Regions from separate parts of the Kosakonia pseudosacchari genome, predicted to be linked through region 1. Evidence: riboswitches for the same ligand, from Rfam matches in the RefSeq annotation. Region 1 holds a riboswitch; the other holds the start of a gene.
The links. Region 1 has a riboswitch for cobalamin ahead of IP581_RS14420 (cobyrinate a,c-diamide synthase). Riboswitches for the same ligand answer to the same signal wherever they lie in the genome.
Positions count from the first base shown of each region.

Region 2: another riboswitch for cobalamin. It lies ahead of btuB (TonB-dependent vitamin B12 receptor BtuB); the one in region 1 lies ahead of IP581_RS14420 (cobyrinate a,c-diamide synthase).

Region 1 covers NZ_CP063425.1:3,041,109-3,046,980, reverse strand. Annotated here, with positions in the region: gene IP581_RS14425 (L-threonine kinase) at 1-784, opposite strand, end outside; cobalamin riboswitch at 1,240-1,421, shown strand; gene IP581_RS14420 (cobyrinate a,c-diamide synthase) at 1,521-2,900, shown strand; gene cbiB (adenosylcobinamide-phosphate synthase CbiB) at 2,897-3,853, shown strand; gene IP581_RS14410 (cobalt-precorrin-8 methylmutase) at 3,865-4,497, shown strand; gene cbiD (cobalt-precorrin-5B (C(1))-methyltransferase CbiD) at 4,494-5,633, shown strand; gene IP581_RS14400 (cobalt-precorrin-7 (C(5))-methyltransferase) at 5,627-5,872, shown strand, end outside.
Region 2 covers NZ_CP063425.1:124,580-130,451, reverse strand. Annotated here, with positions in the region: gene murI (glutamate racemase) at 147-998, opposite strand; gene btuB (TonB-dependent vitamin B12 receptor BtuB) at 943-2,793, opposite strand; cobalamin riboswitch at 2,860-3,031, opposite strand; gene trmA (tRNA (uridine(54)-C5)-methyltransferase TrmA) at 3,148-4,254, shown strand; gene IP581_RS00585 (cupin domain-containing protein) at 4,530-4,979, opposite strand; gene IP581_RS00580 (YijD family membrane protein) at 5,213-5,572, opposite strand; gene fabR (HTH-type transcriptional repressor FabR) at 5,576-5,872, opposite strand, start outside.

The sequences.
Region 1 (5,872 bases):
CCCGACAAACCGCTTCCACATCATGACGTGCCGAATCAAGAAACAACCCCACCACGCTTCCACTGTGCGCCACGTTCAGACCGTATAAATCGAACCGCTCCACCAGATTGAGCAGAGTAGTGAATGCGGGTTTCGGCAACAATGACTGGCTGGCTATCGCGCTGAGCGTTGCGGCTTCGCCGAGCAGCGCGGCATCATTTTGCGCACAGGCGCGCTGTAACATTTGCCACGCGTTATCCAGGATACCTGCATTTTTCAGCAGCACCTGCTGGCGCACCATCCGGTGATAATCTGCGGTCGTCAGTGTCAGCGGGCTTTCCAGCAGCAGGATCTCGGTATGCGGAAGCGCGCCGCAGGGAATGCGCGCTGCGGCCGTGTTGTGGTCAAACAGTGTCAGGCCTGAAAACAGCGTACTGTCGGTCGGCTCCAGCGCCACGCAAAGTTTCGCCAGCGTCTCTTCATCAAGCCTTTGATTAAGATGCCGGGCCGCTGCCACGGCTGTCGCCGCGATATCGGCGGTGCTGCTGGCCATACCTTTCGCTACCGGAATCGTCGAGCGGCAGTCGATACGCAGGGTCGATGATAGTGATGCGGGAAGTTGCCAGTGCGCCAGCAGTTGCCTGAGCATCGCGCGGGTGAGCGGACGTTCGTTAGCAAGCGGCGTACCGGTGGTGACTTCCACGTGGCTGTACCACGCCACCGGGCAGGAGACCAGCTTTTCGCCGCCGAGGATCCAGCCCTGAATGATTTCGCCGCAGGATGCGGGACAGGCTGCCTGCGCCACGGTGCTTCTCCCTGAAAATAAAACCGGATAGTGTCACTTCATCCTCTCGAATGCCAGCATTACCGCCACTCTGGCCTGGAGCTACCCGGGCACGAAGCATGCTTTGTTAATGCTATTCGCCGATGGCTTTTACCGTCACCAGTTAAGGATTTTCGCAGGCTCACTACCGCACAACGTTTTTCGTCAGCACTATCACATGGCTCCTCCGGTATGTCGTTTACCGTCCGGGTAGGCGTGCAAATTACGCATGTAGCGTTGAGTAAATTCCGGCGCTGAAGATCGGTTGGCGAAAGCTGAATAAATCAGGTGTTGATAAAAACGGGTGCGCAATACATTGTCATAGCGCAACAAACTCGCGTTTACGCGACGATAAACTGCTTCAGTTTTATTTCCCTGCAGCTATTCAGTGCGCTTTGGGGAAATGTCATGAGAACGCGAACCCTGTTTTCGCGCCGTGACGCACTAAGCCAACAGGTTTTGCCGCCGCTTTTTGCGCGGCTGGGAAGGGGGTGAAAATCCCCCGCAGCCCCCGCTGCTGTGATGCTGACAACCCCGAAAACGCCACTGATCGCCAGATCGGGAAGGACGGGTGAGGATGACGCTAAGCCAGAAGACCGACCTGATGGGCCATTATCAACAACTTCGGTGGGAAGTGGGTTGCTCAGTAGCGTACGGTCGCAAGACCGGGCAAACGCGCGCCTGACTTCAGCTTTCCGCCCGTAATGGGGTGTCAGTAATGTCAAACAGGCGCAGCGCCTTTCTCCTTGCCGGAACCGGCAGCAGTTGTGGGAAAACCACCGTCACGCTGGGGCTGCTCACTGTTTTTAAACGCCGTGGCTTACGTGTTCAGCCGTTCAAAGTCGGACCTGATTACCTCGACACCGCCTGGCACAGCGCCGTTTCTGGCGTTGCGTCCCGCAATCTCGATAGCTTTATGCTGCCGGAACCCACGCTAAACGCGCTCTTTAGCCAGCATGTTGCTGCCTGCGATGTCGCCGTGATTGAAGGCGTGATGGGCTTGTACGACGGCTACGGCACCGACCCCGATTATTGCAGCAGCGCCGCGCTGGCAAAACAGCTTGGCATCCCGGTGATTTTGCTCGTTGATGGCAAAGCGGTGTCGACCTCCATTGCCGCTACGGTGATGGGGTTTCAGCATTTTGATCCGCAACTGCCGATTGCCGGCGTTATCGTCAACCGCGTCAACAGCGACAGCCATTTTCAGCTACTCAAACACGCCATTGAACGCTATTGCGCGCTCCCGGTGATGGGTTATGTCCCGACCACGCCAGGTGTTGCGCTACCGGAGCGCCACCTCGGCCTGGTGACCGCGCGTGAATCGATGGTGGAAGCGTCGTCATGGCATGATTTTGCCAGGCGTCTGGAGCAAACCCTTGATATTGACCAACTGCTCACACTCAGCCAGCTCACCACCCTGCCCGCAGGGCAAATGCCGCCATTGCCGGATGCGGTTGCAGGCACAGGGCTGACGCTGGCAGTCGCTTTTGATGAAGCCTTTAACTTTTACTATCCCGATAACCTCGACTTACTGGCGCGTGCGGGCGTGCGCATTGTGCGCTTTAGCCCGCTGCGGGATCGCCAGTTGCCGGATTGCCAGATGCTGTGGCTGGGTGGCGGTTACCCGGAGCTGCATGCGCGGGCGTTATCAGAAAATACCCCAATGCTGGAGGCTATTCGCGCGGCGCATCGGCGCGGCGTGGCGATCTATGCCGAGTGCGGCGGGCTGATGTATCTCGGCACCGCGCTGCGTGACGCGGGCGGCGAGGAGTGGCCGATGACGAATGTGATCCCCGGTCTTAGCGTGATGGGCAGCAAACTGACCCGCTTTGGCTACTGCGAAGCCCGCGCGACGCAACAGACCTTACTGGCGGCAGCGGGTGAAACCTTGCGCGGTCATGAATTTCACTACTCGGATTTCACCGCGCAAACGGCGGCGGTGCTGGACTGCCATAAAACCCGCGATGGAGAAGTGCGCAAACGCTGGCAGGGCGGCTGGCAGGTTGGCAACACGTTTGCCAGTTACCTGCATCTGCACTTTGGCCAGCACCCGCAAATGCTCAACCACTGGTTTGCCGCCGCAAGGAGCGCGCCATGACACTGCTTGCCTGGGCTGTGGCTTTTTTACTCGATCGATTGCTGGGCGACCCGCCGCACTGGCCGCATCCGGTGCGCTGGATCGGCGCACTGATTAACTTACTGCAAAACATCGTGCGGCGTTATTGCCATAGCGATAACGCGCTGCGCACTGGCGGCGGCGTGATGTGGCTGGTGGTGGTCGGGGTGAGCTGGAGCCTGGCATGGGGTGTACTGGCGCTGGCGAACGCCATTCACCCGTGGTTCGGCTGGTGCATCGAGGTGTGGATGATCTTCACCACGCTTGCCACCCGCTGTCTGGCGGATATGGCGCGGGAAGTTGAAAAGCCGCTGCGCGAAGGGCTGCTGGCTCAAAGCCGCGAAAAACTCTCATGGATTGTCGGGCGCGATACCCGCCAGTTGCAGCCGCCGCAAATTACCCGCGCGGTGGTGGAAACGGTCGCCGAGAACACCGTCGATGGGGTAATTGCGCCGCTGTTCTTTTTGCTGCTCGGCGGTGCGCCACTGGCGATGGCCTACAAGGCAGTCAACACGCTGGATTCAATGGTCGGTTACAAACATGAAAAGTACCGCGCCATCGGCATGGTCAGTGCCCGGCTCGATGATGTCGCCAATTTTATCCCGGCACGCCTGAGCTGGCTGTTGCTGAGCATCGCCGCCTGGTGTTGCCGCCAGGATGCCTGCGCCGCGCTGCGTATCGGTTTTCGTGACCGGAAGAATCACAGCAGCCCGAACTGTGCCTGGCCGGAAGGTACGGTGGCCGGTGCGCTCGGCGTGCGCCTTGGCGGGCCAAACGACTACTTCGGCGAACGCGTCGACAAACCGTGGATTGGCGATGATACGCGCGCCATTGAGGTTAATGACATTGGGCGAGCCATTCAGATGATGTGGCTGGCTTCGACGCTGGCGCTGGCGTTGTTTGCGCTGGTGCGTTTTGTGTGGATGGGAGCCTGAGGATGGAAAAGATGGATTATTTGCAGCAACCGCAGGCTATTGAAGCCAAAAGTTTTGTCATTATCGGCGACATCATCAACGAGACGCGTCCCGATTACCGCTTTGCCAGCCCGCTGCATGAAGCGGTGATCAAACGGGTTATTCATACCACCGCAGATTTTGACTGGCTCGATATCTTATGGTTCTCCGCTGACGCGCTGGAAAGCCTGTGTGCTGCGATTAAACAGGGCTGCACGCTCTACACCGATACCACCATGGCGCTTTCCGGCATTAACAAAACGCTGCTGGCGCAGTTCGGCGGTGAAGTGCGGTGCTATATCTCCGACCCGCGCGTGGTGCGTCGCGCCAAAGCTGACGGCATCACCCGTTCGATGGCGGCGGTTGACCTGGCGCTGGGGGAAGAGGGCGGCAAAGTGTTTGTCTTCGGTAATGCTCCCACTGCGCTGTTTCGCCTGCTGGAACATAACACGCCGGTAAAGGGTGTGGTCGGCGTGCCGGTCGGGTTTGTCGGCGCGGCAGAATCGAAAGCGGCGCTGGTGGCGAGCGGTTTACCGGCTATTGCCGCACACGGGCGCAAAGGCGGCAGCAATGTGGCGGCGGCGATCATCAATGCGCTGCTTTACAGCCTGCGGGAGGCGCAATGAGCGAACAGGCGTTCGACGAGCCGGTGTGGCACAACGGAAAAGCGCTGCGCAAAGGTTATACCACGGGCTCCTGCGCGACGGCGGCCGCGAAAGTGGCGGCGCTGATGGTGCTGCGCCAGCACCTTATTCATCAGGTGTCGATTGTCACGCCATCGGGCGTCACGCTGTGCCTGAACGTCGAATGCCCGCATGTGGAGGGGCTTCAGGCTGTCGCCGCGATTCGCAAGGACGGCGGCGATGACGTTGATGCCACCCATGGCATGCTGATTTTTGCCCGCGTCACGCTTAACGAGGGTGGCGAAATAACCCTGCGCGGCGGCGAAGGCGTTGGCACGGTGACCCGCAAAGGCATTGGCCTGGCGGTGGGAGACGCGGCCATCAACCGCACGCCGCGCCAGACTATCGAAGCCGCCGTGCGCGAAGTGATTGGTCCGACGCGCGGCGCAGAGGTGGAAATTTTTGCCCCAGAAGGGGAAGAACGGGCGAAAAAAACCTACAACGGCAGGCTCGGTATTGTTGGCGGCATTTCAATTATTGGCACTACCGGTATTGTGACGCCGATGTCGGAAGAGAGCTGGAAACGCTCGCTGGCGCTGGAGCTGGAGTTAAAACGCGCCGCCGGGGTGGATCGCGTGATCCTGGTGCCCGGCAACCACGGCGAGCGGTTTGTTCGCGAACATCTGGGCGTCTCCGGCGAACAGGTCGTCACCATGAGTAACTTCGTCGGCTACATGATCGAAGAGGCAGTGCGCCTCGGTTTCCGGCATATCGTGCTGGTCGGTCACCCCGGCAAGCTGGTGAAAATCGCCGCCGGCATCTTTCACACCCACAGCCATATCGCTGATGCGCGTATGGAAACGCTGGTCGCACACCTGGCGCTGCTCGGTGCACCACACGCCCTGCTGCTGGCGGTGAGCGAATGCGACACCACTGAGGCGGCGATGGAATACATCGATGCCGCCGGGTTCAGCCACCTTTACGATCACCTCGCAGCCCGCATCTGCCTGCGTATCGAACAGCTGCTGCGCTTTACGCACAACCCGCCGCAGTGTGATGCCGTGATGTTCTCCTTTGATAACAATGTGCTTGGCGCGAACCGTTCCGTTGAGGCGATTGCGAGGGATCTCAAATGTTGACGGTCGCCGGGATGGGGCCGGGCAATCTGGCGCTGATGACGCCGCAGGCGCAGGAGGCGGTGGCGCAGGCTGAGGTGCTGGTCGGCGGTAAACGCCACCTGGCGCAGTTCCCCGATTTTGCCGGGCAACGGCGGGCGCTGGATGCGAATATTCCCGCGTTGCTGGCGTGGCTGGAAAAAAACATGGCGCGCAATATCGTGGTGCTGGCCTCCGGCGACCCGTTGTTTTACGGCATCGGC
Region 2 (5,872 bases), 2.0 Mb from region 1:
TTTATTTTCAGATTTCTTCACCTGACAGGCCGGTGTATTTGCCGTTGTGCCGTGTCAGTGGTGGCGCATTATAGGGCGTTAATTCCCGCTGACAACCCCTAATTTCAAAAAACTTTTCAACCGTCTCTTTTTTGCGCAAAACTGCGCTAAAGCGCCAGTTTTTCGAGCTTTTTGAATCCATAGCGTTGCAAAACGGGCAATAATTGTGCGGTCTCTGGCGTTAAGGCCATGCAATAGGCAATATTCTCATCGGAAGATTTCGCATCCGGCGCTTCGTGTTCAAGCAGCCAGGCAGTACGTCGCGCAATTGCCGCACCTGAATCAATCAAACGCGTCCCTTCCGGTAACACTTGCAGCAATTCATCTTGCAGTAAAGGAAAGTGCGTACATCCCAGCACCACCGTATCCGGTGGCTCTTTCATGCGTAGCCATGGGCGAAGGATATGTCGCAGCTCATCCAGCGAGACCGTTTCACCATGCAGTTTCGCTTCCGCCAGCACCACTAATTCCGCCGAACCCAGCATCTCAATCCGGCACTCATTCGCGAAACGCGAAATCAGTTCGTGTGTATAAGGGCGCTTCACCGTCCCCCGCGTTGCCAGCAGCCCTACCACGCCGTTCGCCGTTAGGCGCGCTGCGGGTTTGATGGCAGGCACAACACCGACGACAGGGAAGGAAAACTTCTCCCGCAACGCAGGTAACGATACGGTGCTCGCCGTGTTACAGGCGATAACAGCCAGTGCGAGGGGGTATTGGGCCTGAACGGCAGTGACGATTTCGACAACGCGCTCAACGATGAACGCTTCGCTCTTCTCGCCATAGGGGAAAGCGACATTGTCAAATGTGTAGATGTAATGCAGATCCGGCAGGAGATGCCGGATCTCATCATAAACGGATAACCCACCGACGCCGGAGTCAAACACCAGCACGGTAGGACGTGCGTCAGAAGGTGTAGCTGCCAGACAAGGTGTATTCCCGTCCTGCAGTTTGGTAGCCATATGCTGTCTCGTACTCTTTATCGAACAGGTTGGCGATTTTACCACGAACTGTCAGATGAGAGGTCACAGGATATGAGGCAGAAAAATCAACCGTACTATAACTTGGCAAAATACGTTGCTCAGGATTATAGGTCGAAGTGCGGTTGTCATAGCGCTTACCGAAGTACTCCCAGGCCAGATCCATATCGACATTCAATACGGACCAGTCAAGCTGATACTTCGCCTGGCGCTTCGCACGACGCGGCAGCACTTCATGGGTTTCATCATCACGCGGGTCAATATATTGCAGCGTCACGCGATGCGAGAAAATGCCGGTATCGACGCTGCCCGTCCATTCAACGCCTTTAATGGTGGCAGAGTTGATGTTGTAGTAAGCCGTATCGCTATAGGTGATCAGGTTTTCAATCTCATAGCGATAGGCAGACAAACGCCAGTCCAGCGGGCCGGTTAAGCCTTCAACGCCAGCCTCCCACTGTCTGGACTCTTCCGGTTTCAGATTCGGATTGGAAGCAATACCAAAGCGCTTCGCACCAAACTGTTGGCCTAAAGAAGGTGCCAGGAAACCTGTGCCGTAAGAAACGGTCAGACGGTAATTCTCCACGAACTCCCAGCCAGCCGCGGTCTGCCAGGTGCCGTGCCAGCCGAATTCGTCATCTTTATCTTCACGGCCCGACGCTTCCAGCGTGACATCGCCAAACTGCTGCATCCCGTTCAGATATAAGCCCGTGTTTTCACGGTCGTAAGCGTCGCGCGTCGTGCTATTGGAAGAAACCAGACGCTCCTGTTTCCAGTCGACACCGGCGCCGACAGAACCTTTGCCCACATTAACGTTGTTGCCCCACTGGATATAGCGCTGCTCCATATCATCCAGTGTGGTGCCGTCGTTATAGCGGCCATAAATACTGCTGTAGTTGTAGTCTTTGCTTTTCTGGTAGCTGGCCAACAGTTGGGATGAGTAGATCCCCTGGGCGAAATTCAGCCCGGTATCCCACCCTTGCACATAAAGCTGACGCTCATCGGCACTATAGTCTGGCGCGAACGGCGGGCTGCCAAGATCGTAATCCACGTTGTTGCTAAAGTTGTAGCCGCGAAAGAAGCCGTCAAAGTTATCGTTGAATTTGTGCTGCAGGCTGCCCCAGAACGTTTTGTTGCGATAGCCGTCGCGATCATCATCATGATCCCAGGTTGAACCGGGCTGCACGTTAAAACCGCGCGTGCTGGTATAAGAACCCGCCGCCGTTGCCACCGTGTCGCCAAATCGCTGACGCAGCGTACCGTCATACGTCTGATAGCCCTTCGAACCAACCCCGGCATTGATTTGTGATTTCTCATTGCCGGTCATGGTAATGACGTTAACCACGCCGCCAATTGCCCCGGAGCCATACACGGCAGAGCGCGGCCCGCGAATATATTCAACGCGTTGCACTAAAGAGAGCGGGATTTGGTTCAGTTCGGGATCGTTGGAAATCCCGGAGCGCGCGACCGGTACGCCATCAATCAACAGCAGCAGGTGTTTCGCTTCCGTGCCCCGCACATAAACCGAGGCGGTTTGGCCTAATCCGCCGTTTTGCGCAATATCAACACCAGGCAGGCGACGCAACACATCAACCAGTGAGCGAGACTGCCAGCGATCGATGTCCTCACGCGTCACCACTTCCGTTGGTGCAAGCACCGTCTTAGCCGGTTGTTGAAAACGATTTGCTGTCACCACCAAATTGTCTGAACTGCTATCTTGCGCCCAGCCGGAAAAAGCTGTGACGGAGAGCGCCGTCAGCAGCGAAGCTTTTTTAATCATTGTGAAAGCATCCACATAAGAGTAAGGATGCCGCAGGTTCCATCAATAGCACGCGATGATGTCAACCAGATGCGACGTAAACCGGCAGGTCTTCGGGCTTGGAGGTACATCAAGAAAGCGACTTCCCACCCAACAGGCAGTGTCTGCTCTCTCACCTTGATCCTTACCGCTGCGCGTCAGCCCCAGATTCTCACTGGATTCCCTTTTAACTCACAGGACCGGAACAGGGATGCTACATTCTGTAACATATGGATGTCCAGACTGCTAACTGACTATTTAGCTCGCATCCGGGCTGGACATCGTCTGAGCAATGCCTACAATCCCCGCGTTATTCTTAATCACTCAGGAAGCATGATGACCCCCGAACACCTGCCGACAGATCAGTACGAAGCCCAACTGGCCGAAAAAGTCGTGCGTCTGCAATCAATGATGACGCCTTTTTCCGCGCCGCTTCCGGAGGTGTTCCGCTCACCGGTCAGCCATTACCGTATGCGCGCCGAATTCCGCATCTGGCATGACGGCAATGATCTCTACCACATCATTTTCGATCAGCAGACCAAATCACGTATCCGGGTGGATAGCTTCCCGGCGGCAAGCGAGCTGATTAACCAATTAATGACGGTCATGATCGAGGCGGTACGCGGAAATAAAACCCTGCGTCATAAGCTGTTCCAGATTGACTACCTGAGTACCATCAGCAACCAGGCGATTGTCACCCTGCTCTACCACAAAAAGCTGGATGATGAATGGCAAACAGAAGCAGCGCGCCTGCGTGACGCGCTGCGCGCGCAGAATCTGAATGTGCAGCTGATTGGCCGTGCGACGAAAACCAAAATCGAGCTGGATCAGGATTTTGTCGACGAGCGTCTGCCGGTCGGCGGCAGAGAGATGATCTACCGCCAGGTGGAGAACAGCTTTACGCAGCCTAACGCGGCGATGAACATTCAGATGCTGGAGTGGGCGCTGGATGTTACGCGTCATTCTACGGGTGATCTGCTGGAGTTGTACTGCGGAAACGGCAACTTCTCGCTGGCGCTGGCGCGCAATTTCGATCGTGTACTGGCCACCGAAATCGCCAAACCGTCCGTGGCGGCAGCGCAATACAATATCGCGGCTAACCACATCGATAATGTGCAGATTATCCGCATGTCCGCCGAAGAGTTTACCCAGGCGATGAATGGCGTACGCGCCTTTAACCGTTTACAAGGAATCGATCTGACGAGCTACCAGTGCGAAACGATTTTCGTCGATCCCCCGCGTAGCGGGCTGGACGCGGAAACCGAGAAAATGGTGCAGGCCTATCCGCGTATTCTGTATATCTCCTGCAATCCGGAAACACTGTGTAAGAACCTGGAAATATTGAGCCAGACGCACAACGTTTCACGTCTGGCGCTGTTCGATCAATTCCCGTATACGCACCACATGGAGTGCGGCGTACTGCTTACGCGTAAAGACAAATAGCGCTATTCAGGCTGTATAAAATACGCCAATTCCATTTAACGGCTGGCCTGTCAAACAGGCCAGCCGAATAATAGTGGTGAGAGGAAAATAACTGCTGCACGTAACTATTTATTTATCAGAATAATGACGATTGCGGAACGTGATCGCGCTAACGTTATTTTATAATAATTTGTGAATGTTCTGACACGGTATTTATATTACCAGAGATATTTAATCCTGTTATTAAGCAATCAGCCCTGCACGAAACAGGGCTGAGAAGTAATGTCTTTTAAGGGTTATTTATCGGCAATAAAGTGATCATCATCGCCTACCGGAATATAAACACGAACCCACTCTTTACCGTCGACAATATCCCAACTGTGACCTTCTCCCGCCGTGTCTGCCGCAAGCAAAATGGTGCCGGGTTCGATGATAAAGGTTGAGCCATCGCTGACCCTGAACTTCAACTTACCTTTCATCGTCACCACGTATTGCTTCTTCGGTGCCGGATGCACACCTTTTTGCCACTCTTCGAAGGTATTGCTGAAGTAGAGATTTTGCGAAGAGAGCTTCGCCAGCGAGGGAACAGAACCTTTAATAAACGCAGAGTGGTTATCCTGCGTATTAATGAGCTTTATCGCCGGAATACGATGTTCGCTCACGTTCGTTTTGGTTGTATCCGCGGATCCGGTGATCGAAATAACTAAACCTGCAGTGGCTAATAGAAGTTGTGTTATTTTTTTCATGAGGATGTCCAGAGTTAATTTTTACCTGCAACCTGAAAGCATCAGGCAACCGAATAAAATGCCGCTCCAGTACAACAAAGAAAGGGAATTACATCGTAGATTTTTTTAATTAATAAATTATTAATTCATTAAGGCTGGAAACTATTTCGGAGGATAAAAAAGAAAGAGATAATTGTCGGCGCTCACTTATTCACGAATATAAACCCCTCTCCCGCAGGGAGAGGGGTTAACGCTTATTCAGAGGCTTCGTGTTTGCGACCGCGCAGACGAAAACCAATCCAGAAAACCAGCACCACCGACAATACGGCAGGCAGGAAGTTAGAACCGATATCCGGGTACTCCGCGCGTACCACCGTACTGTAAATCAGCACTCCGAGGATAAAACACGCGGCGGCAAGGCCTGGCAGCCCCACCGGCATCGTGCGATTTTGATAGCGCTGATGCAGACAGTACACCGTCAGCACCAGCGAAATAATCGGGAATATGGAAAACGGTACAATAGAGCTGAACACGGCGGAGAACGTACCGTTAATCGATAAGCCAGCGATGAGCGCCAGCAGCAACGTACCTTTATCTTGACCAGACTGTTTCATTACTCATCCTTCACTCGTCGGTTGATGCGCCAGTTTTTCCTGTTCACGGCGATACCAGTAATACGCGCCTTTTGAAATCATGCGCAATTGTAGTACCAGTCGCTCTTCTAATTGCCTGCGTTGTTCCGCCCCCACATCCAGCGCCTCAGCACCGGCGTTGAAGACAATCGTCACCATCGCTTCGGCTTGCGCTTCGGTGAACGCGCGCGGCATATGGTTTTCGAGTTCAAGGTAGTCGGCAAGTTCCGCAATAAAATGTTGGATCTCACGCGCTACCGCCGCACGAAAGGCGGCGGACGT